4 regions of the Maricaulis virginensis genome follow, and region 3 is predicted to be linked to each of the others. Evidence: predicted binding sites of a transcription regulator. Region 3 holds the regulator's gene; each other region holds the start of a gene.
The links. The regulator LexA, encoded in region 3, represses DNA repair genes until DNA is damaged. The targets are predictions, from matches to a motif close to ATGTTCCNCTTGTGTTCC.
Positions count from the first base shown of each region.

Region 1: rdgB (RdgB/HAM1 family non-canonical purine NTP pyrophosphatase) is a predicted target of LexA. The motif match lies at 4,140-4,157, and genes of this name have one in related genera.
Region 2: PKE71_RS15915 (YifB family Mg chelatase-like AAA ATPase) is a predicted target of LexA. The motif match lies at 5,854-5,871, and genes of this name have one in related genera.
Region 4: PKE71_RS04675 (ATP-dependent helicase) is a predicted target of LexA. The motif match lies at 5,143-5,160, and genes of this name have one in related genera.

Region 1 is NZ_BSFE01000012.1:83,908-91,185, reverse strand. It holds gene grpE (nucleotide exchange factor GrpE) at 91-738, opposite strand; gene hrcA (heat-inducible transcriptional repressor HrcA) at 751-1,821, opposite strand; gene rph (ribonuclease PH) at 1,949-2,665, shown strand; gene PKE71_RS15960 (helix-turn-helix domain-containing protein) at 3,031-3,267, opposite strand; gene PKE71_RS15955 (DUF2975 domain-containing protein) at 3,281-3,829, opposite strand; gene rdgB (RdgB/HAM1 family non-canonical purine NTP pyrophosphatase) at 4,209-4,805, shown strand; gene hemW (radical SAM family heme chaperone HemW) at 4,802-5,965, shown strand; gene PKE71_RS15940 (penicillin-binding protein activator) at 5,962-7,260, opposite strand.
Region 2 is NZ_BSFE01000012.1:74,985-82,262, forward strand. It holds gene PKE71_RS15900 (NADP-dependent malic enzyme) at 1-286, shown strand, start outside; gene PKE71_RS15905 (AmpG family muropeptide MFS transporter) at 289-1,644, opposite strand; gene PKE71_RS15910 (ATP-binding protein) at 1,671-3,572, opposite strand; gene PKE71_RS15915 (YifB family Mg chelatase-like AAA ATPase) at 4,169-5,704, opposite strand; gene gshB (glutathione synthase) at 5,910-6,857, opposite strand; gene PKE71_RS15925 (BON domain-containing protein) at 6,857-7,278, opposite strand, start outside.
Region 3 is NZ_BSFE01000004.1:210,108-217,385, reverse strand. It holds gene gltA (citrate synthase) at 1-268, opposite strand, end outside; gene gltX (glutamate--tRNA ligase) at 296-1,726, opposite strand; gene PKE71_RS09430 (ComEC/Rec2 family competence protein) at 1,929-3,926, shown strand; gene lexA (transcriptional repressor LexA) at 4,281-4,976, opposite strand; gene trpC (indole-3-glycerol phosphate synthase TrpC) at 5,070-5,882, opposite strand; gene trpD (anthranilate phosphoribosyltransferase) at 5,885-6,904, opposite strand; gene PKE71_RS09410 (anthranilate synthase component II) at 7,176-7,278, opposite strand, start outside.
Region 4 is NZ_BSFE01000002.1:261,217-268,494, reverse strand. It holds gene PKE71_RS04710 (ribbon-helix-helix domain-containing protein) at 1-661, shown strand, start outside; gene PKE71_RS04705 (hypothetical protein) at 668-1,282, opposite strand; gene PKE71_RS04700 (SRPBCC family protein) at 1,345-1,779, opposite strand; gene PKE71_RS04695 (ArsR/SmtB family transcription factor) at 1,772-2,086, opposite strand; gene PKE71_RS04690 (chloride channel protein) at 2,203-3,834, shown strand; gene PKE71_RS04685 (hypothetical protein) at 3,922-4,431, shown strand; gene PKE71_RS04680 (bacteriohemerythrin) at 4,556-4,963, shown strand; gene PKE71_RS04675 (ATP-dependent helicase) at 5,244-7,278, shown strand, end outside.

The DNA.
Region 1 (7,278 bases), on a different contig from region 3:
CCCCGTTTCATGACGGGCTCATCATGGACTTTCGCCGCGCCCCTTGCGAGGGGGCGCGGCGAAAACGGGTGTTGTTGATGCGATGTCCCGTCAGGCGGTGACGTCGACGCCGTTACCGCCTGACGTATTGCCGTCGCCGGACGGATTGCCCGCCGAGACGGCAACCATGGCGGCGCGCAGGGTGCGTTCGCCGATCACGAAACCGGTCTGCATCACCGAGGCGATGCGGCCATTGGGCTGGTCGGACGGGATCTGGGCGACGGCCTGGTGGCGGTGCGGGTCGAAGGCGTCACCCGGCTGGGGATCGACCTTCTTCACGCCATGCCGCTCCATCTTGGAGAGCAGGGCCTTCTCGGTCATCGCCACCCCTTCGACGAGGTTCTTCACCGCGTCCGGTGCGCCGTCCAGCGTCGCGGGATCGACGGCGCCGACCGCCCGCGACAGATTGTCGGACACGTCCAGCATGTCCTTGGCGAAGCTGGATACCGCATAGCTGCGGGCATCGGCGACATCGCGCTCGGCCCGGCGGCGGGTATTCTCGGCCTCGGCCAGGGCGCGCAACAGCTTGTCGCGCATGGAATCCAGCTCGGCCGTCAGCTTCACGATCGCATCGTCCGGCGACGCATCGGCACCGGTCTCGCCGGCCGTGTCCTCCGCGCCCGCTTGCGGGGTCGCGGCGGCGTCTTCCGTCTCGGGCTGGCCGTTGTCTTCAGGCTTGCTGTTTTCGGTCTCGCTCATTCGCTTTCACTCTCAAGATCGCGTGCCGTCGAGGATCTGTCCGACGACACGGGCGGTGTAGTCGACAAGGGGGATAACACGCGCATAGTTCAAACGGGTGGGGCCAATTACACCCAGCGCCCCGATGATTTCCTGGTCGGAATTCATATAGGGAGCCACGATCACGCTTGAACCCGACAGACTGAAAAGCGGGTTCTCGGCGCCGATGAACAGGCGCACGCCATCGCCGTCGCGGGCCTTGTCCAGCAGGGTGATCAGCTCTTCCTTGCGTTCGATGTCCTCGAACAGCAGCCGGATCCGCTCGAGATCGCCTGCCGCATCGACGCTTTCCAGCAGCCGGGCCTGGCCGCGCACGATCAGGGCGCGCTCGGCCGAGCCGCCGGACCAGTCGGCCAGGCCCTGCTTGACCAGGTCTTCTGCGGCACTGTCCAGCTGGGAGCGGCGCTGGGCGATCTCGGCCTCGATCGCCTTGCGCGCCTCGGCGAGGGAGCGCCCCTTCAGCCGGGCCGAAAGATAATTGCCGGCCTCGATCAGCGTCACCGGCGGCATGCCGTCCGGTGCGCGCATCAGCCGGTTCTCCACCGTGCCGTCCTCGAAAACGAGCACGGCGAGCACTTCCTGCGGCGAGAGCGGCACGAATTCGACATGCCGCAGCGGTGCCTCGCGCTTGGGCGTGACAACCAGGCCGGCCCCGCCTGCCAGGCCCGACAGCAGGGATGAGGCTTCCGACAGAAGGTCCTGCTGGGTGCGGCCCGAGCGGGTCACCTTGCCCTCGATCGCCTTGCGCTCGTCCTCGGTCAGCTGGCCGACCTGCAACAGTCCGTCGACGAACAGGCGCAGACCGGCATGGGTGGGCATGCGGCCGGCGCTGGAATGGGGTGCGGTCAGAAGGCCCATCTGGGCCAGGTCGGACATGGTGTTGCGGATCGAGGCCGGCGACAGCGACAGATTGCCGGTCTGCGACAGCGTGCGCGAACCGACCGGCTCGCCGGAGCGCAGATAGGCTTCCACGATCTCGCGGAAGATCGTGCGCATCCGTCCGTCCAGGGCGGCCAGGGTCGATTCGGGTCGCGTATCAGCCATGCCATTCAATTAATCTCCGCTTTGCGCCGGTTCAATTCTCTATTCCTGTCTGCGATCCCTGCCGCGGCGCTTGAAGCGATGCGCACATGCCGCTAGGAGCGGCCGGTATCAAGACGTGGAGAAATGCATGAGACCCTTCGGACGCGCCCGCGACGCACTGCGCGAGATCAGCCTGGAAGCCGGTGTTTCCGTCTATGCCGAAGGCTCCTGCATGGCCCGCTTCGGCGGCACGCACGTGCTGTGCACGGCGAGCATCGAAGACAGCGTCCCGCCCTGGCTGCGCGGTGGCGGCAAGGGCTGGGTGACGGCGGAATACGGCATGCTGCCACGTGCCACGCACACCCGGGGACGCCGCGAGGCGGCGGCGGGCAAACAGTCCGGCCGCACGCAGGAAATCCAGCGCCTGATCGGCCGCTCCCTGCGGGCCGTGGTCGACCTCAAGGCGCTGGGCGAACGCCAGATCACCGTCGACTGCGATGTCATCCAGGCCGATGGCGGCACCCGCACAGCGGCCATCACCGGCGCCTGGGTGGCCCTGAAACAGGCCACCGGCTATCTGATCGAGGAAGGCCTGCTGAAAGCCGATCCGGTGCATGGCCAGCTCGCCGCGATTTCCTGCGGTGTGATCGACGGGGAAACCCGCCTCGACCTGGAATACGAGGAAGACCGCCGCGCCGCAGCCGACGCCAATTTCGTCCTCACCAATACCGGCGGTATTGTCGAGATCCAGGCGACCGCCGAGGACAAGCCGATCCCGGAAAGCGATTTCCACGAACTCTTCGCCCTCGCCAAGGCCGGCGTGACCGATCTGTGCGCCGCTCAGCTGGCGGCGTTGAAGGGGTAGCGCCCGCGACCCATCCTTGGACCGGTTTCCCCGGAGGCGCACAGCGCATTCCGGCCCTGTGACTGCTGACAAACTGAGCACAAATGCCTTCGTATGCCGGGCCCCGGAACGGGGTCCGGGGAAAGCGGTGTGGGGTCAACGCGCTTGCCAGCGCGGCCGGTGGCGTTATCCTTCGGAAATTGCGGCAAATTGCTAGCAAGAGACAGACGGCGGGAGTGCGCTGGGGGGCTGGAAATGGCCCGCACGGGCTCTTTGGGAAGGGCCCCTTCCGTGAGGGAGGGTCTTCCGTGCAGGCCCACCCCCGCCGTCTGCTTCGCCGGTATGAGGGACGGCGAAGTTTCGTGTTCTGCCGAGGCCTTCCGCGCCTATTCGGCGGCGTCGCGGCCGTCTTCATCCTCGTCATCATCGAAGCTCAGCAGGTCGCCCGGCTGGCAGTCGAGTTCGCGGCACAGCGCCTCCAGCGTGGAGAAGCGCACGGCCTTGGCCTTGCCCGTCTTGAGGATGGACAGGTTGGCCATGGTGATGCCGACACGGTCGCACAATTCGGTCAGCGACATGCGGCGCTCAAGGAGCATACGGTCCAGGGTGACGCGAATGGGCATGAATGGCGCCTCCCTAAATCGTGAGTTTCTGTTCTTGGCGCATTTTCGCACCTTCGCGGAAGATCTCCGCGAGTACCAGCAGCGCGACCACCGCGAACCAGGCGCCCAGGTCGATATTCGCCGTCGCCGTGAGTTCCAGACCGCCCAGAACGGGCTGGTCCATCATGGTCAGCAGCATCGCAACGGCCCCCTGCGTGACGTGACGCAGAACCTGGTAGCCGGCGATGGCGATCGCAATGACCCGCAGATGCCCGGCATTTTCCGGCACAAAGGGGTCGCCCGCGATCAGGGTCGAGGAAATGCGGCGCAGCCGGTCGATCACGATCATGAACGCGATGATCTCGGTGACCAGCAGCGGGAAAAGCCAGCCGTGTTCGCGGATCGACTGGAAAAGCTCTGTGACAACACCCGGCGAATAGCCGAGGAAATCCATGACGAGCGTGGCAGCGGCAGCCAGCAGGACCAGCGCGGCGAAACTCAAAAGGACCCAGCCCAGATACCAGACGACATCCAGGATGATCTTCACAATGGATGCGAGCGATCCTTGGCCCAGTGTTTTCATGCCCGCCCCTTCCCATAGGCAATGCGGCTTGCGAATGAGGCCTGTGAGCGGCGCGTCCGCCCGTCAGGCCTCACCCGTCAGTAGCAATCATGCAGCAACCGGTGCAATCGCGTAGAACGCGCCGGCCGCAACCGAGATCAGCAGCATGGCATTGACCGCGATGGACGCGACGACCTGCATGCTCGAATTTCCGGACCTGACCATTTGACTGTTTCCTTTCTGCTTTAATCTGACCAATTACCGTTGTCATTCGTGGTACGCGGGACGGTGTCTCCCGTCCTTGTTGTTTATCGATAAACGAGAGGCGGCGGGTGCGCAAGCGAAAAATATCGTTTTTCGATATGAATTTTTCGAAAGGCGATAAAAGAGGACCGGAATAATGGCGATTTCAGACGGTGAAACCTGGGTTCTCGCAAGCCATAATGCGGGCAAGATCAAGGAGTTGCGGGACATTCTCGCACCCCGCGGGATCGCCCTGAAAAGCGCTGTTGAACTTGACCTTCCTGAACCCGAAGAAACCGAGCCGACATTCGAGGGTAATGCTGCGCTCAAGGCGCGGGCCGCCTGCGAGGCGACGGGCCTCACCTGCCTGGCGGATGATTCCGGACTGTCCGTCGATGCGCTGGACGGGGCGCCCGGCATCTATTCCGCCCGCTGGGCCGGCGAGCCGCGCGATTTCGGCCGGGCCATGCAGCGGGTGCATGACGAACTGGGCGAGGCGGCCGACCGTACGGCGCGCTTTGTCAGCGTGATTGCCCTCGCCCGGCCTGACGGATCGATCAGCCGTTATCGCGGCGAAGTGGCGGGCACGATCATCTGGCCGCCGCGCGGTAAGGGCGGGTTCGGCTATGACCCGGTCTTCTGCCCGGCGGGCGAGCGCCGCACCTTCGGCGAGATGGCGCCCGAGGAAAAACGCCAACTCAGCCATCGCGCCCGGGCCCTGGCTGCGATGATCGCGGCGGAATTCGGATCGTGAGCGACGGGCCGGCCTCCGGCCCCGGCAATGCGCTGGGGCTGTATGTGCACTGGCCCTATTGTGCCCGTATCTGTCCCTATTGCGACTTCAACGTCTACCGGCCGAAGGGCGATGACGAGGCGCTTCTGGCCGCCATGCTGGCCGATATGGCGCACTGGCGCGCCCGCACCGGTGCCCGGCCGCTCGCCAGCCTGCACTTCGGCGGCGGCACGCCATCCCTGATGACCCCGCAGCAGCTCGCCGCCGTGATCGGTGAGGCCGGGCGTCTGTGGGGCTTCGCCGGCGGCGCGGAAATCGGGCTGGAAGCCAATCCCAAGGATATCGACGGATTTGCCGGCATGGCCGCGGCGGGTATCAACCGGCTGTCGCTGGGCGTGCAGAGCTTTGACGACCAGGCACTGGTCTCGCTCGGCCGCGATCATGACGCTTCACTGGCGCGCCGGGCGATCGACGCGGCCCAGCGTGATTTCGCCCGCGTCTCGCTCGACATGATCTATGCCCGCGCCGGTCAGACGGCGGATGACTGGGCAGCCGAGCTCGGCGAGGCGCTGGCCAGCGGTGTCGGGCATATCTCGCCCTACCAGCTGACCATCGAGCCGGGTACGGCCTTCGGAAAGCGCGCCGGCCGCGGCGAACAGCTGGACGCGCCGCCGGATTTTGCCGCCGACCTTTACGAGCTGACCGAAAGCCTGTGCGCGGCGGCCGGGTTCGAGGGCTATGAAATCTCCAACCACGCCCGCGGCCGCGCCGACGAGTCGGTCCACAACCGGCTCTACTGGGAGGGCGGCGACTGGATCGGTATCGGCCCGGGGGCCCATGGCCGCATCGGGCGCGCGAGCGCTGGCGGACGTGCGGCGACAGAGGCCGCCCGGCGGCCGGCCGACTACATCCGCCGCGTCACAGAGACCGGTACCGGCATTGCGAGCGAGGAGGCGCTTGGCGTCGCGGACGAGATCGCCGAACGCATCCTGATGGGGATGCGCCTGGCGGACGGGCTGGACATCGATCATCTGCACGCCACTACCGGCAGCGGGATCGACCCTGACGGTCTGGCGCGCATGATGCGCCAGGGCATGGTGGATCAGGCCGGCTCGCGGATACGCCTGACCGCCGCCGGCCGTCTTCTGGCCGACGGGGTTTCCGGCGAACTCGTACCCTAGAAGGCCGGCGGTTCGAAGCTCAGCGGGGCGGGTTCGATCTCGCGCAGGCCGCGCGGGCGGATCTCGAAGATCGCCAGACCGCGCTCGATCATCCCGTCAGAGCGGAAGCGGAACAGGCCGTCCGCCCCCATGAAGCCCTGCTCTTCCTCGATCGCCGCACGCGAGAAGCCGCGCTCGCCGCCATCGAGGTGTGCGGCAAGGGCCATCGCATCATAGGCCAGGCTGGCGATGCGCGAGGGCGGACTGTCATAGGCTTCGCGATAGGCCGTTTCGAAGCGTTCGCGGGCAGCCTGGTCGGGGCCGGCAAACCAGCCGCCATGCAGCGCCGGTTCGCGCAGCAATTCCGGATCGTTCCACAGGCCGGTGCCCAGGAAGCGAACGACCAGCGGATCGACATTCTGCGAGACCAGCAGCGGGCCCAGAGCGCGCAAGCGGGTGCTGCCCTCGGGCAGGATCACGGCCTGGAAAGCGGCATCGGGATCCGGCACCCATTCCTGGCGCTGCAGCTCGAGCGCGTCTTCCGGGGTGAGCGGTTCGAAGACACCGCTGGCCAGGCGCGCCGACGCGCGCGCCATGGCTTCGACATCGCCGGTATAGAAGGAATCTGCGGCGACATAGCCGCCATTCAGCCCGGCACTGTTCTGCAGGGCATCATAGACCGCCATGCCATAACGGTCCTGCGGGCCCAGATAGGCAAAGCGCTCGACACCCTGGCGGGCGGCGTATTCCACAATCCGTTCGACCTCGATCTCCGGCGGGAAGCTCATCAGATAGACGCCGTCGCCTGCCACCGTCGTGTCCGTAGTGAAGGCGATCACCGGAATATCGGCCTGGCGCGCAATCGAGGCGGCACCGGACACCGCGGGGCCGAACAGCGGACCGATAATCATGTCGGCACCGTCGCCGGCGGCCGCCATGGCAGCGGCGCGTGCGCCCTCGGGCGTGCCCTGTGTGTCCTTGGGGATCATCAGGAGATTGCCGCTGCCGCGCTCGAACAGGGCCAGTTCGGCGGCGCGCAGCAGGCGCAGGGCTTCCGCGCGGGCGCCGGCATTCTCGGCCGAGAAGGGCAGCAGGACAGCGACGCGGACGAGGTCGCGATCGGCCATGTGCGGCGGAATGAGCCCGGTGCGCACTTCCGGCTCGGGTTCAGGCTCCGGCGTGGGCTCCGGTTCCGGCCGGGTAACGGGTGGCTGCTGCACCGGCGGCGGGGGCGGCGGCGTGGTGCTGCAGGCTGCTACGGCGATGCCGACAAGACCGATGACAGCGAAGGCGCGCAAGCCCGCGCTTTGTGTCATGCTGGCAAGACAGGAATG
Region 2 (7,278 bases), on a different contig from region 3:
TGTCGATGTGGCGCTCGACCCGTCACACCGCTTCCTCTACCCGTTCTCGCGCCTGAAGGGTCCGGCCAATGTGCTGATCATGCCGGCCATCCACGCCGCCTCCATCGCCACCAAACTGCTGCGCGTAGCCGGCGGCGCGACCGTGATCGGTCCGATGCTGGTCGGTGTCGAAAAACCCGTGCAGATCGCCCGTCTCGGCGCCTCGGTCAGCGAGATCACGACGCTGGCGGCCCTGGCCGCCTATGACCCGGAAAAGCACGAGGTGGAGAGTACGCTGGCGGAGTAGGGCTACTCCGCCTCCACCGTCTCGCGTTCGGCGAACTTCTCCTCGCCGCGTGCGCCGGGCGGTCCGCGGAAGGCGACAAACACCAGCAAGGCGGCGGCGGGCAGGGTCCACGCCGCTGTCAGCACGAAGAACATCACCCAGCCGACCGCATCCGCCAGCACGCCGGAAAAGCCTGACAGGAATTTCGCGAACAGGGCGTAGAAGGAGCTGAGCAGCGCATACTGGGTCGCCGCATTCGCCGGATCGACCAGGCTGGAAAGATAGGCAATGAAGACGGTGGTGACGAAACCGCCGGCCAGATTGTCGCCGACGATGGCGATGGCCAGTTTCCAGGCATCGTCAGGCTGTGCGGTCGCGGCCAGCCAGGCATAGGCGCCATTGGTCACGAAGGTGATGCCCAGGCCGACCATCAAGGCCCGCATCATGCCGATGCGATAGGCCACCACACCGCCGAGAAACAGCCCGAAAAGCGTTGACGCGAGCCCCGGCCCGCCCTGGATGCCGCCAACAACTGCACGGTCGAATTCCAGGTCCGAATAGAGCGGGGCGGCCATCACACCCATGGTGAAATCGCTCATCCGGTATAGCGAGATCAGTGCGAAGACAGGGATGATCCACCATCCCAGCCGGCCGAAAATGGCCTTGAAGGGCTCATAGACGGCCTTGGCGACCTTCAGCCCGAAACCGCCCTCCAGCTCACGCTTTCCAGCGCCGGCCCTGGGCTCCTTCATCGCGAAGACGAGCCCGGCGGAGACGAGCATGGCACCGGCCATGGCGAGGAAGGACACGTCCCAGTCAGCCCACTCGGAAATGGCGAGGCCCAGGCCGGATGTCATGTAGGCGATGCGGTAACCGAAGGAGTAGGCCGCCGCCATGTTGGCCTGCATGTCATTGGGCGCGGACTCGATCCGCCAGGCGTCGATGGCCACGTCAAGCGTGGCGCCCGAATAGGCCAGCAAGAGCGCGGCAATGGCGACCGGGACAAGGCTGACCAGAGGGTCGGTCTGCGAGATGATGACCAGCGCGATCACCGTTCCGGATATCGCCGTGACAATCCAGGAGCGGCGCGCGCCGAGCAGGCTGTGCAGCACCGGTATCTTCACCCGGTCAACGACCGGTGCCCACAGCCATTTCAGCGTGTAGGACAGGGTGACGAAGTAGAAGAAGCCGATCGTCGAGCGTTCTATACCGGCGTCGCGCAGCCAGTAGGACAGTTTCTGGAACACCATGTAGAGCGGCAGGCCCGACGCGAAGCCCAGGATCAGCATGGAGATCATGACCGGGGTGAAGTAGACGGTGAGCGTCTTGAGCCAGGTGGTGCGGCCAGCCGCACCGATCTCCGCATTGCTGTCGGCCATGTCCCTGAAACTCCAGCGGGTTGAGATCAGCCCATGCTGGCCCGCTTTTGCCGTCCGCACAAGTTAACGAGGACGGCGGTGAGGCGGTCGGGGTCGAGGGGTTTGGAGAGGAATTCGTCCATTCCGGCGCCCAGGCACAGCTTGCGGTCGCTTTCCGAGGCATTGGCGGTAAGTGCGATCAGCGGCAGGGTGAGCCCGGCTTCGCGCGCCTTGCGGGCAACATCCGGTCCGTCGCGCTTGGGCATGCGCTGATCGAGCAGGGCGGCGTCGAATTCCTGCACCGCCAGCGCCTCGCTGGCGGCCTCGCCATCGGTCACGAGCGTGACGGCAATGCCCAGGCTTTCCAGGCATTTGCGGGCAATGAGAGCATTGACCGGATCGTCTTCGGCGACCAGCAGGCTGAGTCCGGAGACATCGGGCTGTACGGACGGCCGCCGGGGTGCTTCGGTGTCCGGCGCGTCCTCCCGGCCCGTCAACCGGTCGATCAGGGTTGCCGGGCGGACCGGTTTGACCAACCAGCCCTCACCCGGGCCGGCCGTTTCGATGACCGCCGCCTTCTGGTCCGGCGCGACGAGGTGCCAGGTCCGCACGACGCCGGTTTCGGCAGCGGCCGCCGCCCAGACCGGATCGACAAGAAGCTCCCGGCCATCGGCCTCCGCGGCGAGCATGTCGGGCGAGTCGATTGCCAGCGCGTCGGCGCCGAGCGCCTGCAGCTGGTCGCACAGGCTCGTGCGCAGAATGGCATTGGGCGCCGCGACCGCGACCCGATGGCCCGTCAGCGGCTGTGCATCCATCACCGCCTCGACGGGCAGGTCGAAAACGACCCAGAATTTCGCGCCTTCGCCCAGGCGGCTTTCCAGGCCCATCGTGCTGTCCATCGCCTCAACGAGGCGGCGCACCATGGCGAGACCCAGACCGGCGCCGCCTTCGGCGCCGTCACGCTCCGCGGCGCCGCGCTCGAAATGCTCGAACAGGGTCTGCTGATCGGCTTCGGCAATGCCGGGCCCGGTATCGCTGACGGAGAGCGCCAGACGCACCGCGCCGTCGGCGCCGGGTGTGCCGGTAATATCGACCCGCACACCGCCGGACCGGGTGAATTTCACCGCATTGCCGATCAGGTTGAACAGGATCTGGCGCAGGCGGGCGGCATCGCCGATGACACGCACCGGTGCACCGGCGGCCTGGACGACCCCGATCTCCAGCCCCTTCTCCCGCGCCCGCGGCGCTGCGAGTTCGACGGTTTCTCGCACCAGCTCGACCACGTCGACCGGTTCGGGACGCAGATCGAGCTTGCCGGCCTCGAGGCGCGACAGATCGAGAATATCGTCCACCATCGCCAGCGCATGGTCGGCCGATGTGGCAATCGAGCGGACATAGTCGGCCTGGTCCGGACGCAAGGGTGTGGCTTCCAGCAGGCGGGCGACGCCGAGCGCGCCAGCCAGCGGCGTACGCAGCTCGTGGGTAACAGCGGCGAAGAAGAGGGATTTGGCGCGCTGGGATGCTTCCAGATCGTCATGCGCCTCGCGCCGGCGGGTGACGTCACGGCCGACGGAGATGACCCCGCCATCGTCGGGAAGCAGACGCTCGTCCCATTCGATCCAGAGCGGACCGGAGCGCGTGCGCATCAGCATTTCATAGCGGCGCTGACCGGCGGTCGAGACCGGCGGCGCCACGGAAAACCAACGGCCGACCCAGTCGGTGCGCTCGCCGCCAAACGCCGTGAGAAAGGCGGCATTGACGTAGAGCACGCGGCCGCTATGGCCGCGCACCAACATCAGCTCACCTGCCGCATCCAGCGCTGTCAGAAGAACGGCATCAAGGGCGGGCTCGATATGAAGACGGCGCGGCCCGGACTCTCTGGCGTGGCCGGCGTGGTCGACGCCTCGGCCGGCGAGATGCGTGACAGGGTCCGTGTCCGGGTCCGGCACGCGATCCGGCGCCCGGTCCGGGCTTTTATCCGCGTCATGGTGTCCTGTATCACCGCGCGCCGTATCAGGGTGACCCGTGACATCGTGATCCGTGACATCGTGATCCGTGCCACCGCACCCGGCATCAGCACGACCGGCATCGCTTCGAACGGCCGCCTGCCGTGCTGCCGGGCCCGTCGGACGGACGATTTCAGCACGCCGGCGCATGGGGTCAGGCGCAGACGCTCGCGCAGCCCCGGCGCCCGCGCACCGGTCTGCGTCGTCCTGCCTGTCACCCTCGCCCGCGGCGCCGGTGCGGGAGCCGTCCCGCGGCGCGCCGGACGGGAGCCCGGAGGATCCATCTTTGCCGTCCCGTTTCATGCCGTCCTGTCTAGCAGGGGACGGTTAACGAAGCGTCGTGACCGCCCCCGCCCGCGCACACCGCAAGGCCGGGCGCAGCGCAACACCGGGCGCAACCCGGCAGCGGCAGGAGGTTGCGCCGCGCCGGATCGCGCCCGGGCCTCCGGAGCCCGGTTTCAGGAGCCGCTCACAGCTCCGCCCTCAGCCTGCCCGCAGATAGACCGGGCGCAGCACAACGGCCTGCATGGCCATGCCGCCTACTGCGCGGCGAGCGCTACACCCGCAGACATCTGCGTCGCCTCGAACAGGCCGCGCCGGCAGGACAGCGCTTCGGCGATATGGATGCGACGCACGCCTTCCTGGCCCTCCAGGTCGGCAATGGTGCGGGCGACGCGCAAGACGCGATGATAGGAGCGGGCGGTGAGATTGTGCGCTGTGGCCGCCTCGTTGAGCAGGGCCTCGCCCGGCCGGTCCGGCGTGGCGACATGATCGAGAATGTCCGTTGGCAGATGCGCGTTGAGATAACCGCGTGCCGCCTGGATCTCGCGGGCCCGGGCGACGCGCCGGGCAGCCTCCGCCGTGCCTTCGGCCGGCGGCGGGAGGGCCAGATCGGCGGGCGTGACCGCGGGAACATGGATCTGCAGATCGATCCGGTCGAGCATCGGACCGGAGATGCGTGCCTGATAATCGCGCGCGCAGCGCGGACCGCGGCGGCAACCGGTACCGCCATCCCCGCCACCGCCGCAACGACAGGGATTCATGGCAGCAACCAGTTGAAAACGCGCCGGGTAGACGATGTGGGCATTGGCCCGGGCGACGGTGATCGAGCCGGTTTCCAGGGGCTGGCGCAGGCTGTCGAGCACCTGGGGATGGAATTCCGGCAACTCGTCGAGAAACAGCACGCCGCGATGGGCGAGCGAAGCCTCGCCCGGCCGGGCGCGCATGCCCCCGCCGACCATCGCCGCCATCGAAGCGGAGTGATGCGGCGAGCGGAAGGGCCGTGTCCGTGTCAGCCGCCCGCGCTCGAGCAGGCCGGCGACCGAGTGGATCATCGAGACGTCGAGCAGTTCCTCCGGTGCCAGGGCGGGCAGAAGGCCCGGCAGGCGCTCGGCCATCATCGACTTGCCCGATCCCGGCGGCCCGACCATGAGGAGATTGTGATGTCCGGCCGCAGCGATCTCCAGCGCACGCTTGGCCGCTTCCTGGCCGCGGACCTGGGCGAGGTCTGGACCCGTGCCGGTATCGAGCAATTCACCTGGCACCGGGCGGGCGAGCACCTGGGTGCCCTTGAAGTGATTGATCAGCTGGATCAGCGTCGCGGGCGCGAGAATGGCCAGGTCACCCCCGGCCCAGGCCGCTTCGGCACCGCACGCCTCCGGACAGATCAGCGACAGGCCGGCCGCATTGGCGGCCACCGCAGCGGGCAGCGCACCCGGCGCCGAGCGGATGCGCGCATCGGCCCCCAGCTCGCCGAACACCAGGTGTCCTTCGACGGCATCCTTGGGCAGTATGCCCATTTCCGCGAGCACGCTGACGGCGATCGGCAGGTCAAAATGCGCACCCTCCTTGGGGCGGTCGGCCGGCGCGAGATTGACGATCAGCCGCTTGGACGGCAGCGACAGCCCCAGCGCCGCAAAAGCCGCACGTACCCGCTCCCGGCTTTCCGTGACCGCCTTGTCGCCCAGACCGACGACGGAAAAGATCGGCTGCTGGCCGCCTGCTACCTGGACTTGTACGTCAACCAGGCCCGCCTCGGCCCCGTCGAACGCCACCGATGTCGTTCGAGCCGCCATGATTTCTCCCTGACGTACCGGGAAATTGAATCGCTGAGCAGCCGCATGCGTCGCAGAATGCCGCTCACCGTGCCTTTCTGCCACAGTCGCCCAGCGACCGCCCTAAAGGCCCATCATGACAAGGTTTTCCACAGACCCTGTCCACACCCGGATCAAAACAGGAACACAGAGTGAACGAAGAATCAGAACACGTCAAGCGTGTATTCTAGGCGGCCAGCCGGTTCTCGACGCAATCCCAGAAAATGGCGCAGGTATCGATGCCGGAGAAGCGCTTGAGCTCCTGCACGCCGGTCGGCGAGGTGACGTTTATTTCCGTCATCCGGCCGCCGATCACATCGATCCCGACCAGCACCAGGTCCCGCTCGCGCAGGACCGGGCCGATCACGTCGCAGATGGCGCGATCGGCATCATCGAGCTCGGAAGCCTCGGCCACACCGCCGACATGCATGTTCGAGCGGGTCTCGCCCTTCTGCGGTACGCGATTGATCGCGCCCACAGGCTCGCCATCGACAAGGAGAACGCGCTTGTCGCCCTTCTCGACCGCCGGCAGGAAGGCCTGGGCGACGACCGGTTCACGCGACTGGGCAAAGAACATTTCCAGCAGCGAGGAGAAATTGCCGTCGCCGGGGCGCAGCCGGAACACGCCGGCGCCGCCATTGCCGTAGAGCGGCTTGATGATGATGTCGGAATGGGTGTCGCGGAAAGCCCGCAACGCACCGGTATCGCGCGAGATCAGCGTCGGCGGGATCAGATCCGGGAACATCAGCGGCAGGATCTTTTCCGGGCTCGAACGCACCCAGGCCGGGTCGTTCAGCACGAGGGTCCGGCCCTTGAGGAATTCCAGGATGTGCGCGGCGGTCTGGTAGGCCATGTCAAAGGGCGGGTCCTGGCGCATCAGGACGACATCGACATCCTCGGCCAGGTCCAGCATGACCGGTTCGCCGAGATCGGCATGATTGCCCTGCTGGTGCCGCACGGTCACGGGACGCGCCCGCGCCAGCACACGGCCCTGCAGCCAGACCAGCTGGTCGGGATGATAGACGAAGAGCTCGGCGCCGCGGGCCTGGGCCTCTTCCATCAGGGCGAAAGTGGTGTCTGCATCCACATTCACCGTCTCGATCGGGTCCATCTGGACCGCAACGCGCATGGTCATCAACGTGTCTCCGGGGCGCCCAGCAATTGCGGACCGGAGTTAGGGGTTTGCGCCGCCGGATCAAGGGCCGGGCGGGCTTCCCCCTCACACACTTCCGCGCGGCGCTCACCGCGGGCGGGCAGATCGGTGGGCACACCATCGATGCGCACATAGGTGATCACTTCTTCCACACCCTCGACCAGCGAGGCATGGCCGGAGGCGCGCTCGAGCTCGGCCCGGTTGCGGGCAACGCCGAGCAGGTAGACATGGCCGTCGCGGGTCTCGACATTGAAATTGATCGAGCGGACGTTCCGGTCGGCCGCGAGACGCGCATTGACCCGCGCCGTGATCTGGCCGTCGCGGACCCGGTTGCGGAAACCGTCTCCCGGACCGATCTCCAGCTCGTTGGCGACATTGCGCACGGCCACCGACGACCAGGCCA
Region 3 (7,278 bases):
CCATGAAGTTGGAGCTCTCGGCCAGCTGGTCGATCGGGTAACCGCGGTAGAGCAGGGTGCCTTCGCCACCGTCGATATAGGTGATCTGGCTTTCACAGCTCGCCGTCGAGGTGAAGCCCGGATCGAAGGTGAACAGGCCGGTTTCCGCATAGAGTTTGCGGATGTCGATCACATCCGGGCCGATCTCGCCGCTCAGCACCGGCAGGTCGACGGACTTGCCGTTATACGAGAGCGTGGCCGTGCCGTTCGGTTTGGCTTTGTTTTCCATCACGTCATCCCCTGGGTTCGCGGCCGCTTACGCGTCCGCCATCATCTGGTCCTTGATCCGATCGAGCGCTTCGCCGCGGCCCAGGAAGGCCATGACAAGCGACAGATCGGGGGCGGGGGCCCCGCCGGTCAGGGCCGCACGCAGCGGCTGCCCGACCTTGCCGAAGCCGACCTCCTCGGCTTCGGCGAAATTCTTCAGTTCTGCGGCCAGCGCCTCGTCTGTCCAGCCATCCAGATCGCTCAGACGGGTGAAGAGCCGGTAAAGACGCTGCCGGGCCTCGTCGTCCAAGGGTTTGGCGGCCTTGCCTTCCAGGCGGAACGGGCGGGGTCTGAGCAAGAAATAGCTCTGCCGGGCGAGTTCTTCCAGTGTCGCCGCCCGTGTCTTCAGTACCGGCATGGCGGCCAGAAGTCGCTCACGCGTAATCTGGGTATCGGCGATGCGGTCTTCAAGCACATCGAGGAAGGGCATCACCAGTTCGACCAGCCGCACGTCGGCGGCCCGGGCCATGTGGTGCCCGTTGATATGGTTCAGCTTGTCCAGATCCATGCGGGCCGGCGCCTTGTTCAGCCCGTCCAGCGTGAAGGCGGCAATCGCCTCCTCGTCGCTGAAGATTTCCTGGTCGCCATGGGCCCAGCCCAGTCGCAGCAGGTAGTTGCGCAGGCCTTCGGGCAGATAGCCCATGTCGCGATAGGCTTCCGCGCCCAGCGCGCCATGGCGTTTGGACAGTTTCTTGCCGTCCTGGCCGTGGATCAGCGGCACATGGGCAAAGACCGGACGGTCCCAGCCGAGCGCGTCATAGATCTGGCTCTGGCGGCCGCCATTCACCAGATGGTCGTCACCGCGCACGATGTGGGTGATGCCCATATCGTGATCGTCGACCACCACGGCAAGGTTGTAGGTCGGGCTGCCGTCCGAGCGCAGCAGGATCAGGTCGTCGAATTCCTTCGCGGCCCAGCGCACCGTGCCCTGCACGGCATCGTCCAGCACGACATCGCTGTCCGGCGCGCGGAAGCGCACGACGAAGGGCGTGCCTGCCGGGGCTTCACTGGCCGGGCGGTCGCGCCAGGGCGAGCGCAGGGCGCGGCCCTCGGCAAAGGCCTGGTCGCGCAGCACCTGCACCTCTTCGGTCGTGCAATAGCATTTGAAGGCCTTGCCGGCGGCCAGCAGCTCGTCGACGACCTCGACATGGCGCGGGGCGCGTTCGAACTGGGAAACGACATCGCCGTCCCAGTCCAGACCCAGCCAGGTCAGGCCCTCCAGGATCGCGTCGATCGCGGCCTGGGTCGAGCGGGCGCGGTCGGTATCCTCGATGCGAAGATAGAAGGTGCCGCCGTGATGGCGGGCGAAGAGCCAGTTGAAAAGCGCGGTACGGGCGCCGCCAATATGCAGGAAGCCCGTCGGCGACGGGGCGAAGCGGGTGCGGATGGGCTTGTCGTTGTTTTGCACGTGCGAATTCATGCTGCGCTGCGGGATGGGAAAGTCGTGTTAGCATGAATATCAGCTTTTGCGATAGACCGAAGGCTGCTTCGTGCTTCATCTCGCCGCAAGCTTGCCCCGACCGGCGGCAGGCCGCTTTAAAAAGCCGGTATTGAGCACCGGGACTGAAAATTATTTCAGTCCTGCTATCCTCTTCGCGCTCGGGCTGGCGGCGGGGGCATCCATGGCGCTGGCGACCCCGCTTTCCGCCGGCGTGCCGGTGCTGGCGGGCGTGATCCTGGTGGTTGGCCTTGCCGCTGTTTGGCGCGGCCCGGACCGGTTCCGGCGTCTCGCCCTGCTGGCGGCTGTCTTCGCCGCGGGGCTTCTGGCGGGGCAGATGCGGACCGAGGCGCGGATCGCCGGCGCGGCCGCCATTCCCGCGATCGATACGCGCAATGATGTGGTGCCGCTAACCGGCTGGCTGGGCGCGATCGAGCGCAGCGGCAGCGGCCGGCAAAGGCTGATGATCCGGGTTCCGGCCGAAGCGGAGACGCCTGGCTATTCGGTGCGGGTGCTGGGCGATCCGGGGGAATTGCGGCCCGGCGATCCGGTTTCGGTGGAGGCGGTGCTGTCGCCGCCGCGGCCGGCCGCGATGCCTGGCGGCTATGATTTCGCCTTTCACGCCTTCTTCGCCCGCATTGCAGCGACCGGCTATGCCGTCGCACCAGCGCAGCCAGGGCCACAGGTCGAGGCGGATCGTGCCCGGCGCTGGATCGCGCAGCTGCGCTGGCGGATGGCTGAGCATATCGCGCGGCGGCTTCCCGGGCGTTCGGGCGCGCTGGCAGCGGCCCTGCTGACCGGCGACCGCTCGCGGCTGGACCCGGCCGATGTCGACGCCCTGCGCAATGCGGGCCTGGGGCATATGCTGGCGATTTCCGGCATGCATATGGGCCTCTTCGCCGGCGGCGTGTTCTTTGCCGTGCGCATGATGGCGGCCGGGCTGGGCGGCTGGTCACGGCGCCACGATCCCGCCATCCCGGCCGCGCTTGCAGCCCTGATCGCCGCCGGGCTCTATCTCGCCGTGTCGGGCGGTGCCATTCCGACCCAGCGCGCCTTCATCATGACGGTCTCGGCGCTGGGCGCGGTCCTGGCCCGGCGCCGGGTGCTCTCCTTCCACACACTCGCCATCGCGATGACGGCCGTCCTCCTCCTGACGCCGGAGGCCGTCGTCACACCGGGCTTCCAGATGTCCTTTGCCGCCGTGGCCGCCCTGATCGCTGCAGCGCAGGTCTGGCAGGCGAAACGCCCGCCGCCGGCACCGCTCGATCCGGGCCGCGGCTTGCGGCAGTTCTTCGGCGGGCTGGGCATGACCAGCCTGGTCGCCGGTGTCGCGACATCGGGCTTTGCGGCCTTTCACTTTCACCGGATCGCGGCCTGGGGGCTGATCGGCAATCTCATCGTCATGCCGGTCTTCACCCTGCTGGTGATGCCGGCCGGCGTGCTGGCGCTCTTCCTGATGCCGCTCGGCCTGGACGGCGTGCCGCTCGCCCTCATGGGGCTGGGGCTCGATCTGGTTCTGACACTGGCCCACATGGTGGCGGACTGGCCGGGTGCGGAACGCACGATACCGTCAGCGCCGGGATGGGTGCTGGCGCTCTATGGCTGCGGATTTGCCATCGCGTGTGCTGCGCGGGGACTGTGGCGGGTGCCGGGCATCGGCGTGATGCTGGTCGCGATGGCGATCTGGGCGACCGGGCCGCGGCCGGACCTCTTCGTCACGCGCGACGGCGTCGTGCTGGCGCAGGATGAAGACGCGGAGGGCTGGGCGGTCAGCGACCGCCGGCGCGGCCGCTTTCCGGTGCGGGTCTTCCTGGAGGCCGAGGGCGAAAACGAACGGCCGGACCGGCTTGCACTGGCTTGCGATGGCACCGGATGCGCCGGGCAGACGGCCGGTGGAACTGTCTTCAGCCTGCTCGAGAGTCTCGATGGTCTGGCGGAGGATTGCCGGCTGGCAGGACTGATCGTGACGCGGCTGAACATCCCGGAACACCGGATCCGCAGCTGCGCCGCCCGCGTGATCGACGGCGGCGTGCTGGCACGGCAGGGCGGGGCGTTGATCCGGGAAACGGCAAGCGGCGAGCTCGTCATCCGCCATGTCCTGCCGCGCGATATTCGCTCACCCTGGCACACACGCCGGACGACGGAATCCGGGCATTTCAGATCGCCGGGTCATATCAGGTAGCCGGGTCATATCAGGTAGACTGGGGAGGGCGGCCCGACCGGCAATCGGCTGGCAGCAATCGGCCGCTAAATGGCACCTCGGCCCGCGCGAGACGGGCGGGCGAAGGCCACCGCAGACAGTGACCGGCCAGCACCCGCCAGCATCCGACGCGCAGCCGGCGCGGACGGTATTCGTTGAAGTCCGGGATCAACTGTCCCGCAGCACAGCTGGCAGCTTGCTTTCGCGGCTGACGCCGACAGCGCGACAAGCCATCAGGCCCAGAAGATCAGCGCGCCACAAAGACCCGCCTCCCGACCGCGAGCACGGTCTGGGAGCACGGTCTGGAAACAGCGCCAGAACCAGGTGCCTGCCCCGTCAGTGATACTTGCGGATCAGGCCGACCAGCAGCCCCTGCACCTTGACGCGGTCGGGGCCGAAGATTCGGGTTTCGTATTCCGGATTGGCGGCTTCCAGGGCGATCGAGCCGCCCTTTTTGCGCAGGCGCTTCAGCGTGGCTTCCTCGTCATCGACCAGGGCCACGACGATATCGCCGGTGTTGGCGGATTCGCAGCGGCGGATCAGCACGGTGTCGCCATCGAGAATGCCGGCCTCGATCATCGAATCGCCCTTGACCTCGAGCGCGAAATGCTCGCCGCCGCGGATCATGTCGGCCGGGATGGGCAGACGGTCGGTCTCGTGCTGGATCGCGGAGATCGGCACGCCGGCCGCGATGCGTCCAAGCACGGGGATTTCCACCGTGGTTTCGCGCTCGCTGTCTTCCGGCTTGTTGAAATTGGCGCGAACGACATTGGGGCCAAGATCGCCCGACGGCACCGGCGCCTTTGCGCTGGCAGCGGATTCGGGGAGTTTGAGCACTTCCAGGGCACGCGCCCGGTGCGGCAGACGCCGGATGAAGCCGCGCTCTTCCAGCGCCGTGATCAGCCGGTGCACACCGGATTTCGAGGCCAGTTGCAGGGCCGCCTTCATCTCGTCGAAGGAGGGCGAGACGCCCGTTTCCTTGATCCGTTTATGGATGAAGAGCAGGAGTTCGTTCTGTTTCCGGGTCAGCACGGCAGGCCCTCGTCTGGACGAATCCCGGCGCTGTTCAAGCCGGGAACAAATCAGGAATTCTGCCGTTTGTTCTATAAGTGTTCCTGATGCGCGTCAAGCGTCGCCGGGCGGGGTCATGAGGGCGCGGGTCGCGGCTGCGACATCCTCCTGTCGCATCAGGCTCTCGCCGACCAGCAAGGCCCGTGCTCCGGCCCGCTGCAGGCGGCGCGCATCCTCGGGCGTGAAAATCCCGCTCTCGCCAACCAGGAAACGCCCGGAGCCGACATGCGGGGCGAGGCGTTCGAAGGTTTCCAGCGAGGTCTCGAATGTACGCAGATTGCGGTTGTTGATGCCGACCAGCGGCGCGTTGAGATCGAGCGCGCGCTCCATCTCGGCATCGTCATGGACCTCGACCAGAACATCCATGCCCCAGCGTCCGGCCTCGTCGGAGAGCCGCCGGGCCGTGTCGTCGTCGACGGCGGCGAGAATCACCAGAATCGCGTCCGCGCCCAGCATGCGCGCTTCGGCGACCTGGTAGGTGTCGTACATGAAATCCTTGCGCAGGGCGGGCAGGGCGACCGCGTCGCGGGCGGCACCGAGAAAGGCATCGGCGCCCTGGAAGCTGGGACCGTCGGTGAGGACGGACAGGCAGGTTGCACCGCCCGCCTCATAGGCACGGGCGAGGGCTGGCGGATCGAAGTCGGCGCGGATCAGCCCCTTTGACGGGCTCGCCTTCTTGATCTCGGCGATGAGGCCCAGCCCGTCCGTGCGGGCGGCGGCTTTCAGCGCGTCGAGAAAGCCGCGTACCGGCGCGGCATCGCGGGCTTTCGCCTCGACCTCGGCAAGCGGGCGTTCGGCCTTGCAGGCCTCGATATGGGCGCGCTTGTAGGTGCCGATGCGGGCGAGTGTGTCGGGTGTGTCGGTCATGATCAGGCTTCACCCCGGGAAATGGCAATCATGCGGTCGAGCGTGGTGCGGGCGCGGCCGTCGTCAAGGGCTGCGGCGGCCAGGCCGGCGCCCTCGGCAATGGTCGCGGCCTTGCCGGCCACCAGCAGCGCGGCGCCGGCATTGAGCACGACGATATCGCGGAACGGCCCCGTCTCGCCGTCGAGCAGGCGGTTGATCGCGGCGGCGTTATAGGCGGGATCGCCGCCGCGCAGGTCTTCCTCGGACGCCAGGGCAATGCCGGCCTCGCCGGGATGAAAGTCGAAGGTGTCGATCCGGCCCTGGCGCAGTTCGGCGATATGGGTCGATGCGGTCGTGGTAATCTCGTCCATCCCGTCGGCGCCGCAAATGACCAGTGCGTGCTCACAGCCCAGATCGCGCAGCGCCTCGGCCATGGGGACCAGCCAGCGCCGGTGATAGACGCCCAGCAATTGACGCTTCACCCCCGCGGGGTTGGAGAGCGGTCCGAGCAGGTTGAACACCGTGCGCACGCCCAGGGCCTGCCGGGCCGGGCCGACATGGCGGACGGCGGAATGGTGCGCCGGAGCGAAGAGGAAGCCGGCGCCGGCCTCGTTCAGCGAGCGCTCGACCCGCTCCGGCCCGCAATCCAGATCGATCCCGAGCGCCGCCAGCACATCCGAGGAGCCGGATTTGGACGAGGCGGCGCGATTGCCATGCTTGGCGACGATGGCGCCGGCGCCGGCGGCCACGATCGCAGCGGCGGTGGAGATATTATAGGCGCCCTTGCCATCACCGCCCGTTCCGCAGGTATCGATGGCGCCCTCAGGTGCCGTGATCCGCGTCATGCGGGCGCGCATGACGCGGGCACCGGCAGCGATATCGGCGGGGGTCTCGCCCTGGGCCGCCAGCCCCATCAGGAAACCGGCAATGGCCGGATCGGAGGCCTCGCCGTCCATCAGCTCGGCAAAGGCGCCGGCGATGGCGTCACGGGACGGGCGTTCGGCCCGGCTGAAGGCCTGGAGGCAGGTCGACAGAAAACGCATGTTGAACAGGGTCCGGTTCGGAAAGGTCTCGGGGCAGGGCGGTCAGTCGGTCAGGCCGGTTTGCGCCAGCATCCCGTTGCGGCCGCCACGTATCGAACGCGCGCTCCGCACATCCACGCGCCGTTCACCGCGCGGGCGGCGGTGCGGACAGGAGCGGAGGATGTGGAACAGATCGGCATACGTGTCTGAAGACCGGTGATGAACTTCGCGAACCCGTTGCGAATAGCGTGCACAGGCGGGCGAGGCAATCGCCAGCCGCGCCGGAGCGCACCTAGGCCGCAGCCGCGTGCGGTTTGCGCGTCATGGCCAGGAAGTTGGCCAGAAGGTCGTGACCGTGTTCCGAGGCAATGGATTCCGGGTGGAATTGCACGCCA
Region 4 (7,278 bases), on a different contig from region 3:
GCGCGCTGCGGATCCGGATATCGCTGTGCGCACGGCCTGTGCCTACTGGCAGGACCGGCAGCTGAACATCCATGCCGATCGCGACGATCTCGTTGCCGTCACCTTTGCCGTCAATGGCGGTCTCAACGGTCTTGCCGACCGGCGCGCGCGGCTGACCCGGGTGCGCGCCGCGATGGACCGCAATCTCGACTGGAGCCCGGCGCCGCGGGCCGAGCTGCAGCGCGGCGCGCGCGGCCCGGCCGTCGCCAGCCTGCAATATGCGCTGCGGCAGGCGGGATGCGATGTGCGGATCGATGGCGATTTCGGTCCCGCGACAGAACGCGCGCTCCGGCAGTTCCAGGCGCAGACCGGACTGGCGGCCGACGGGATTTCCGGGCCGGCGGTCTGGGCGGCGCTTCTGTGGCGTCCCGCGCTTGCCAGCGCGCACGCGCCGGGCGACAAACCGGGCATGCCGCTCGTCAAACGCTCGCTCTCCCTCGCCGGTCACCGTACCAGCCTGTCGCTCGAACCGGAATTCTGGGAGGAGATCGACCGGGCCATTGCCGAGGACGGCCGCTCGCTGGCCGGGCTGGTCGCCGAGATCGACGAAGCGCGCGGCGAGGATCCGCTGGCCTCGTCCATGCGGGTCTGGGTGCTCGAACGCCTGCGCGCCGGACGTTAGTCGGATTTAGTGGCTGCGCGCCAGCCAGGCTCCAACGTCCGGATTGGTATCGTCAAAGAGGACTGGTTCCTGCGAACAATCCCAGCCCGGCGCCAGACGGTCGGCCGCCTCGCGGGCGACGAGATTGGCATTGCGCAGCGCCGAGGCGTCGACATGAGCGACGGCGCAGGCCGTGTCCGCACCGCGCGGATCGAGCGTGGTGACGATCAGCGTGTTGGGCTGTTCCAGCCCGCCGGACACTTCCAGCATTTCCGGCGGATTGTAGTGGATATAGCGATGGATGGTGGCGAAGGCCTCGCCATCGCGCAGCCGCCATTCGGCGACTTCGTTGAAACCGCCGAACAGGCCGCGCATGGGCGGTGCGATGAAGTCCGACATCGTCCCGCCGGCGCGGGCGTAAGCGATCGCCGCCCCGTGCTCGCCCGCCGCGATCTGAAACGACCAGTCATCATGACCGGCGCACCGGATCTCGACCCCGGGCTCGTCGGGCAATTGCCGCTCGGTGCAGGTCTCGTCGATGTGCGTATAGGCGCTGTCGATCGACTGGGCGGCTGCCCCGCCCGCCAGCGAGACCGCCAGCGATACGGGCAGCGCGGCCGCAAACAAGATCGTTCTGGACATTCCGCTCTCCCCCTGCAGGCACCGCAGCCTAGCGTGCCCGCAGGGAGAGGCAAGCAGCGCGGCTAGCCGGCCATGGCCGGTTCGGTGACGCGAACCCGCAGCTTGACGAAATGCTCGTCCCAGCCGGCGTCATGGCCGCACAATTGTTCGAACACATCGACCGGTGCACCCTCGAACCCGTCATGCACCAGCTTGACCAGCGTGCCCGAGGCGACCTCGCTCAGCGTCCATTCGACCCGTGTCTCGTGTTCGCCCAGCCATTGATGGGTGAAGGTGTAGACCAGCCGGGCCGGCGCCTCGGCCTCGACCACCTCGCCCCACATGCACCGCTCGGGTTCATCGAGGCTCTTGAGAAACATGTAGGGGCCGGGCCGGTCCAGCGACCGGTCGACGGGATGGAACCAGCGCGCCAGATTGTCCTGGCCGGTGAGGAAGTCCCAGACGCGCTCGCGCGGCGCCTTGAGGAACAGCGATTTCTCGATGCGTGGCTCAGCCATGCTCTTTCTCCACTTCTTGTTTCAGTTTGTTCAGCTTGTCGTCCCAGAAGGCGTCGAAGCGGGAGACCCAGTCGGCGACCTGCCGCAGGGGCGCGGCGTTGAGCCGGTTGAACCGCTCGCGTCCGCGCGCCTCGACGCTGATCAGCCCGCCATCGCTGAGCACTTTGAGATGCTTGGCAACGGCGGGGCGGGTCATGTCGAACCGGTCCGCCACATCCCCGACGGTCATCGCGCCTTCGGAAAGAAGCGCGAGAATTTCCCGCCGTGTCGGGTCGGCGATTGCCCTGAAGATATCCGGTCTGTCCATGCGGGGCCTCCATATGAAACCATCTGGTTTCTTTTATATGGAACCGATTGGTTTCATGTCAAGCATCGTCGCGGATCGGCTTGACGCTTGGCGCATTCCGCAGTGAAACCGGAGATGTGAGCGATTCAGATGGGCAATCCTGGCTGGGACAGATCGCCAAGGCCTTCCGCGACGGCCGGGGCCCGGCCCTGTGGGTGCTGGGCATCGGGGTCGGCCTCGTCGCCGGCTATGCCACCCTCGCCCTGAGGCTGGGGATTTCCGCCGTCGAGCGCGGCGCGTTCGGCGTCACGGAAATCCATCTCGCCTCCGCCGCCTCCCACCTGCCCGCCTGGCGCGTCATCCTGATCCCGCTCGCCGCCGGCTGCGTCATCGCGGCCATGCTGTGGCTGGGCAAACGCTGGAACCTGTCGCCGGACACACGCGGCAAGGGCGTCGCCGATGTGCTGGAAGCGCGCGCCGTGAATGCCGGACGGATCGACCTGAAATCGGGGCTCTATTCCGCCATCATGTCGGCGATCTCGCTGGGCGGCGGCGCCAGTGCGGGCCGCGAAGGCCCGGCCGTGCATCTGGGCGCCACCCTCGCCTCGCAATTCGGCAAATGGCTGGATATGCCCGCCCGCGGCAGCCGCATCCTGCTCGCCTGCGGCGCAGCGGCAGCGGTCTCGGCCAGTTTCAACGCGCCGGTCGCCGGCGCCCTCTTCGCCTTCGAGGTCGTGCTGGGCCATTACGCCCTGCGTACCATTGCGCCGGTCGCCTCCTCCTCCATCGTCGGCGCGCTGATCGTGCGGCATCATTTCGGCCAGGACCCGGTCTTCGGCCTGCCGGAGATGGCCGCGGCCAGCGTGTGGGACTTCCCGGCCGCCGCTGCCCTCGGCTTTGCCGCGGCCGGGCTTGCCATCGTGTTCAATCGCGGTGCCATCTTCCTGCCGGCCCGGCTGGGCCAGTGGATGGAACGCATGCATCTGCCGGTCTGGCTGCTGCCCATTCCCGGCGGGCTTCTGATCGGTCTCATCGCCCTCATCGCCCCGGAAATACTCGGCGTGGGCTATGAAGCCACCTCCAACGCCCTGCGCGGCGAATACGCCTTCCAGCAGCTCATCCTCTTCATCGTGCTGAAGACGCTGGCGACCGTGCTCTCGCTCGGCTTCCGTTTTGCCGGCGGCGTATTCTCGCCCTCCATGTATCTGGGCGCCATGCTGGGCGCGGCCTTCGGCATCGCACTGAGTGCGATACTGGGCGAACACACGGCGGGGCCGGCCTTCTTCGCGGTGATCGGCATGGGCGCGGTCTCCGGCGCCGTGCTGGGCGCGCCGCTCTCGACCACGCTGATCGTGTTCGAACTGACCACGAGCTATGAAGCCTCGGTCGCGGTACTGCTGGCCGTCTCGCTCGCGACCGTGCTGTCGCAATCGGCGCTGGGCGGCTCGCTGTTCCAGCTGCAGGTCCAGCGCAAGGGCTATGACCTCTCCGGCGGATCGAGCCGGCTGGTGCTGCAGACCGTGCGTGTGCGCGACGTGCTGGTGCCGCTGGACGACTGGGGCAAGTCGGAAATCCCCGACAAGACCTGCGTGTTCGAGGACGACACGCTGGGCCGGGCGCTGGGCGTGCTGGACGCCGAACAGGTCGATGGCGCTGCCGTGCGCCAGCGCACGGGAGAACAGGCCATCATCGGCTGGATCGCCAAGGCCGACGCCCAGGCCGCCTATGCCCGCCGCCTCGCCGAGATCAGCGAGGAAGAACACCGTTAAGACAGTTTTCGCCTGTCGCGCGAACCGGTTAGCGCTCTGGAAAGGATGTCGCGCTAAGGTGGCAGGATGACACTGGGCGGGCTGCATATGACAACGCAGGACGAATCAGCCCTCGGCACGGGCGTGCTGGGTGCGGACGCGCTCGCCGCTGCCAATATCAATCCCGTCACCGGTCTGGCGACCGACTATCTCAACCACTTCAACGAGGTGGTGATGCTGATGGAAATGCTGCCGGACATGCCCGATTGCGCCGGGGATGTGCTGGACTGGCAGCCGCTGGATTATTGCGGCCATTTCCGCCAGTCCGCCTTCAAGGACAAGGACCTCGCCATCCTCGCCTATGCCGCGGCCCCGCGGGCCGTGCGCGCGCATCTGGAGACGCTGATCCTGCAGATCGACAATGCCGTGATCGAGGCCCAGGACCGGCTGCGCGCGGGCAGCGACGAGGCGACCTGCCGGGCCGTCGCATCCCTGGCGACCGAAGAGATCAAGCCGCTGATCGCAGCGGCCTCCGGCACGATCCACGGCCGTGAGGAAGGCGAGGACGACTTCGCCGACGAGACCGCCCAGGCCGGTATCGACGCCCTGTTCGGCTGAGCCCGCCCACCCCGCATCATCATATAATATTGACGGATCCGGCCGGTTTTGCCGCGCCGGGTTAACCGTGTCTTGGCCGCCGGCAGGTCATAGCTCGGGCGAAGACAGACACCGGAGACCGACCATGCCGATCATGAACTGGGATGCCTCGCTCGATGTGGGCGTGGAGTCGATGAATGACGATCACAAGCAGATTCTGGACCTGATGAACGCGATCCACGATCGCGCTGCCACCGGCGAGACCGGTGCGTCCATGATCGCGCTCGTCGACGCGCTCGCCCGCGTCACGATCGAGCATTTCCGCGACGAGGAAGCCTATATGGCCAGCGTCAATTTCGCCGGCCTCGCCTCGCACAAGCTGATCCATGCCGACCTCTTGAAGACGTTCTCGGACCACGCCGGCACGATCCGCGCCAATGGCGGCGAGGTCCCGTCCGGCTTCCTGATGTTCCTCAAGCTCTGGCTGACCGCCCACATCAAGGGCATCGACATGAAATACGCTCCCACCATGCCGCTGAAGATGGCGGGGTAGCGAGGAGCCGACTCACCCCCTTCGACCTCACCCAGCCCCTGGCCGGGTTCGGCCACTTCCCCCGCTTCGCAGGGGAAGCCTTGGCACAGGGCTCGCCCCGCTTGCGGGGGAGCTGTCGGCAAAGCCGACTGAGGGGGCGGTGCGCAGCACCGCAGAGCGCGCAGCGCGCACAAAGACCCCGAACAAAATACGAACAATTGCACATCCCGGTCTTGGGATTGCGGGCCAATCGGTCCAGACTGACCAGTCATTGCGACTCGAAGGCGGCACCCAAGACACGATGTCCAACCTCTCCATTTCCGACATGGCGCGTCCGGCGCCGCCGACGCCCTATCTTGAAGGGCTGAACGAGCAGCAGCGCGCCGCGGTGGAAGCGCTGGACGGGCCGGTGCTGGTGCTGGCCGGGGCCGGCACGGGCAAGACGCGCGTGCTGACGACCCGCCTTGCCCACATCCTCGCCACCGGCCGCGCCCGGCCGTGGGAAATCCTCGCCGTCACCTTCACCAACAAGGCGGCGCGCGAGATGAAGGAGCGTGTCGGCCAGATCATCGGCGAGGCGGTCGAGGGCGTGCCCTGGCTGGGCACTTTCCACTCGGTCTCGGCCCAGATCCTGCGCCGCCATGCCGAACTGGCGGGCCTGAAATCCAGCTTCACCATTCTGGATACGGACGACCAGCTGCGCCTGCTCAAACAGATCATCCAGGCGGAAAATATCGACGAGAAGCGCTGGACGCCGCGTCACCTGGCCAGCCTGATCGACGGCTGGAAGAACCGCGGCCTCAAGCCCGAGCAGCTGGGCGAAGAGGACAAATGGTCCTTCGCGGAAGGCCGCGGCCAGGGTCTTTACACCCTCTACCAGGAGCGGTTGCAGACGCTCAATTGCTGCGATTTCGGCGATCTCCTGCTGCACACGCTGCACATCTTCAAGGACAATCCGGATGTCCTGAAGATCTATCACGACAAGTTCCGCTACCTCCTCGTCGACGAATACCAGGATACCAATGTCGCCCAGTATCTCTGGCTGCGGCTGCTGGCCCAGGGCACGGGGAATATCTGCTGCGTGGGCGATGACGACCAGTCGATCTATGGCTGGCGCGGCGCCGAGGTCGACAACATCCTGCGTTTCGAAAAGGACTTCCCCGGCGCCGAAGTGATCCGCCTGGAGCGCAATTACCGCTCCACAGCCCACATCCTGGGCGCCGCCTCGGGCCTGATCGCCGCCAACCGCTCGCGCCTGGGCAAGACGCTGTGGACCGAGGACGAGGCCGGCGAGAAAGTCGCCGTGCGCGGCATCTGGGACGGCGAGGCCGAGGCCCGCTATGTCGCCGAGGAGATCGAGAACTGGGTCTCCTCGGGCCGCGCCTATTCCGGCAGCGCCGTGCTGGTGCGAGCCGCCTGGCAGATGCGCGCTTTTGAAGACCGTTTCATCATGCTGGGCCTGCCCTACAAGGTGATCGGCGGGCCGCGCTTCTTCGAGCGCGCCGAAGTGCGCGATGCCCACGCCTATCTGCGCCTGGTGCGCTCGCCCGAGGACGATCTCGCCTTCGAGCGCATCGTCAATATGCCCAAGCGCGGCATCGGCGACACGACCGTGCAGAAGATCGCCGTCACCGCCCGCCAGATGGGCGTGCCGATGACCGAGGCCGCCCGCGTCATGGTCGGCACGGACGAGATCCGCGGCAAGGCCCGCACCGCGCTGCAGGTTTTCCTGCGCGACGTGGAACGCTGGCGCGACCAGGCCGGGCAGAGCCGGCTGGACGAGCTGGCCGAGATCGTGCTCGACGAAAGCGGCTATACGGCGATGTGGCGCGAGGACAAGACGCCCCAGGCCGCCGGCCGGCTGGAGAACCTCAAGGAACTCGTGCGCTCCATGGGCGAGTACGACACGCTGGAAGCCTATCTGGAACACGTCGCCCTGCTGACCGACGCCGACCGCGCCGCCGACGAGGACGAGGTCTCGCTGATGACGCTGCACGGCGCCAAGGGGCTGGAATTCCCGCTCGTCTTCCTGCCGGGCTGGGAAGAGACCGTCTTCCCCTCCCAGCGCTCGCTGGACGAGGGCGGCACGCGCTCGCTGGAGGAGGAACGCCGTCTGGCCTATGTCGGCATCACCCGCGCCCGCGAACGCGCCATCATCACCTTCACCGCCAACCGCATGATCTATGGCCGCTGGCAGACGGTGATCCCCAGCCGCTTCATCGACGAATTGCCGATGGATCATGTCGAGGCGCGCTCGGAGACCGGTTATTATGATGGCGGTCCGGGCTTTGAAAGCGTGCGCCAGCAGCCCGACGCCATGGCCTCGAGCTATTCCA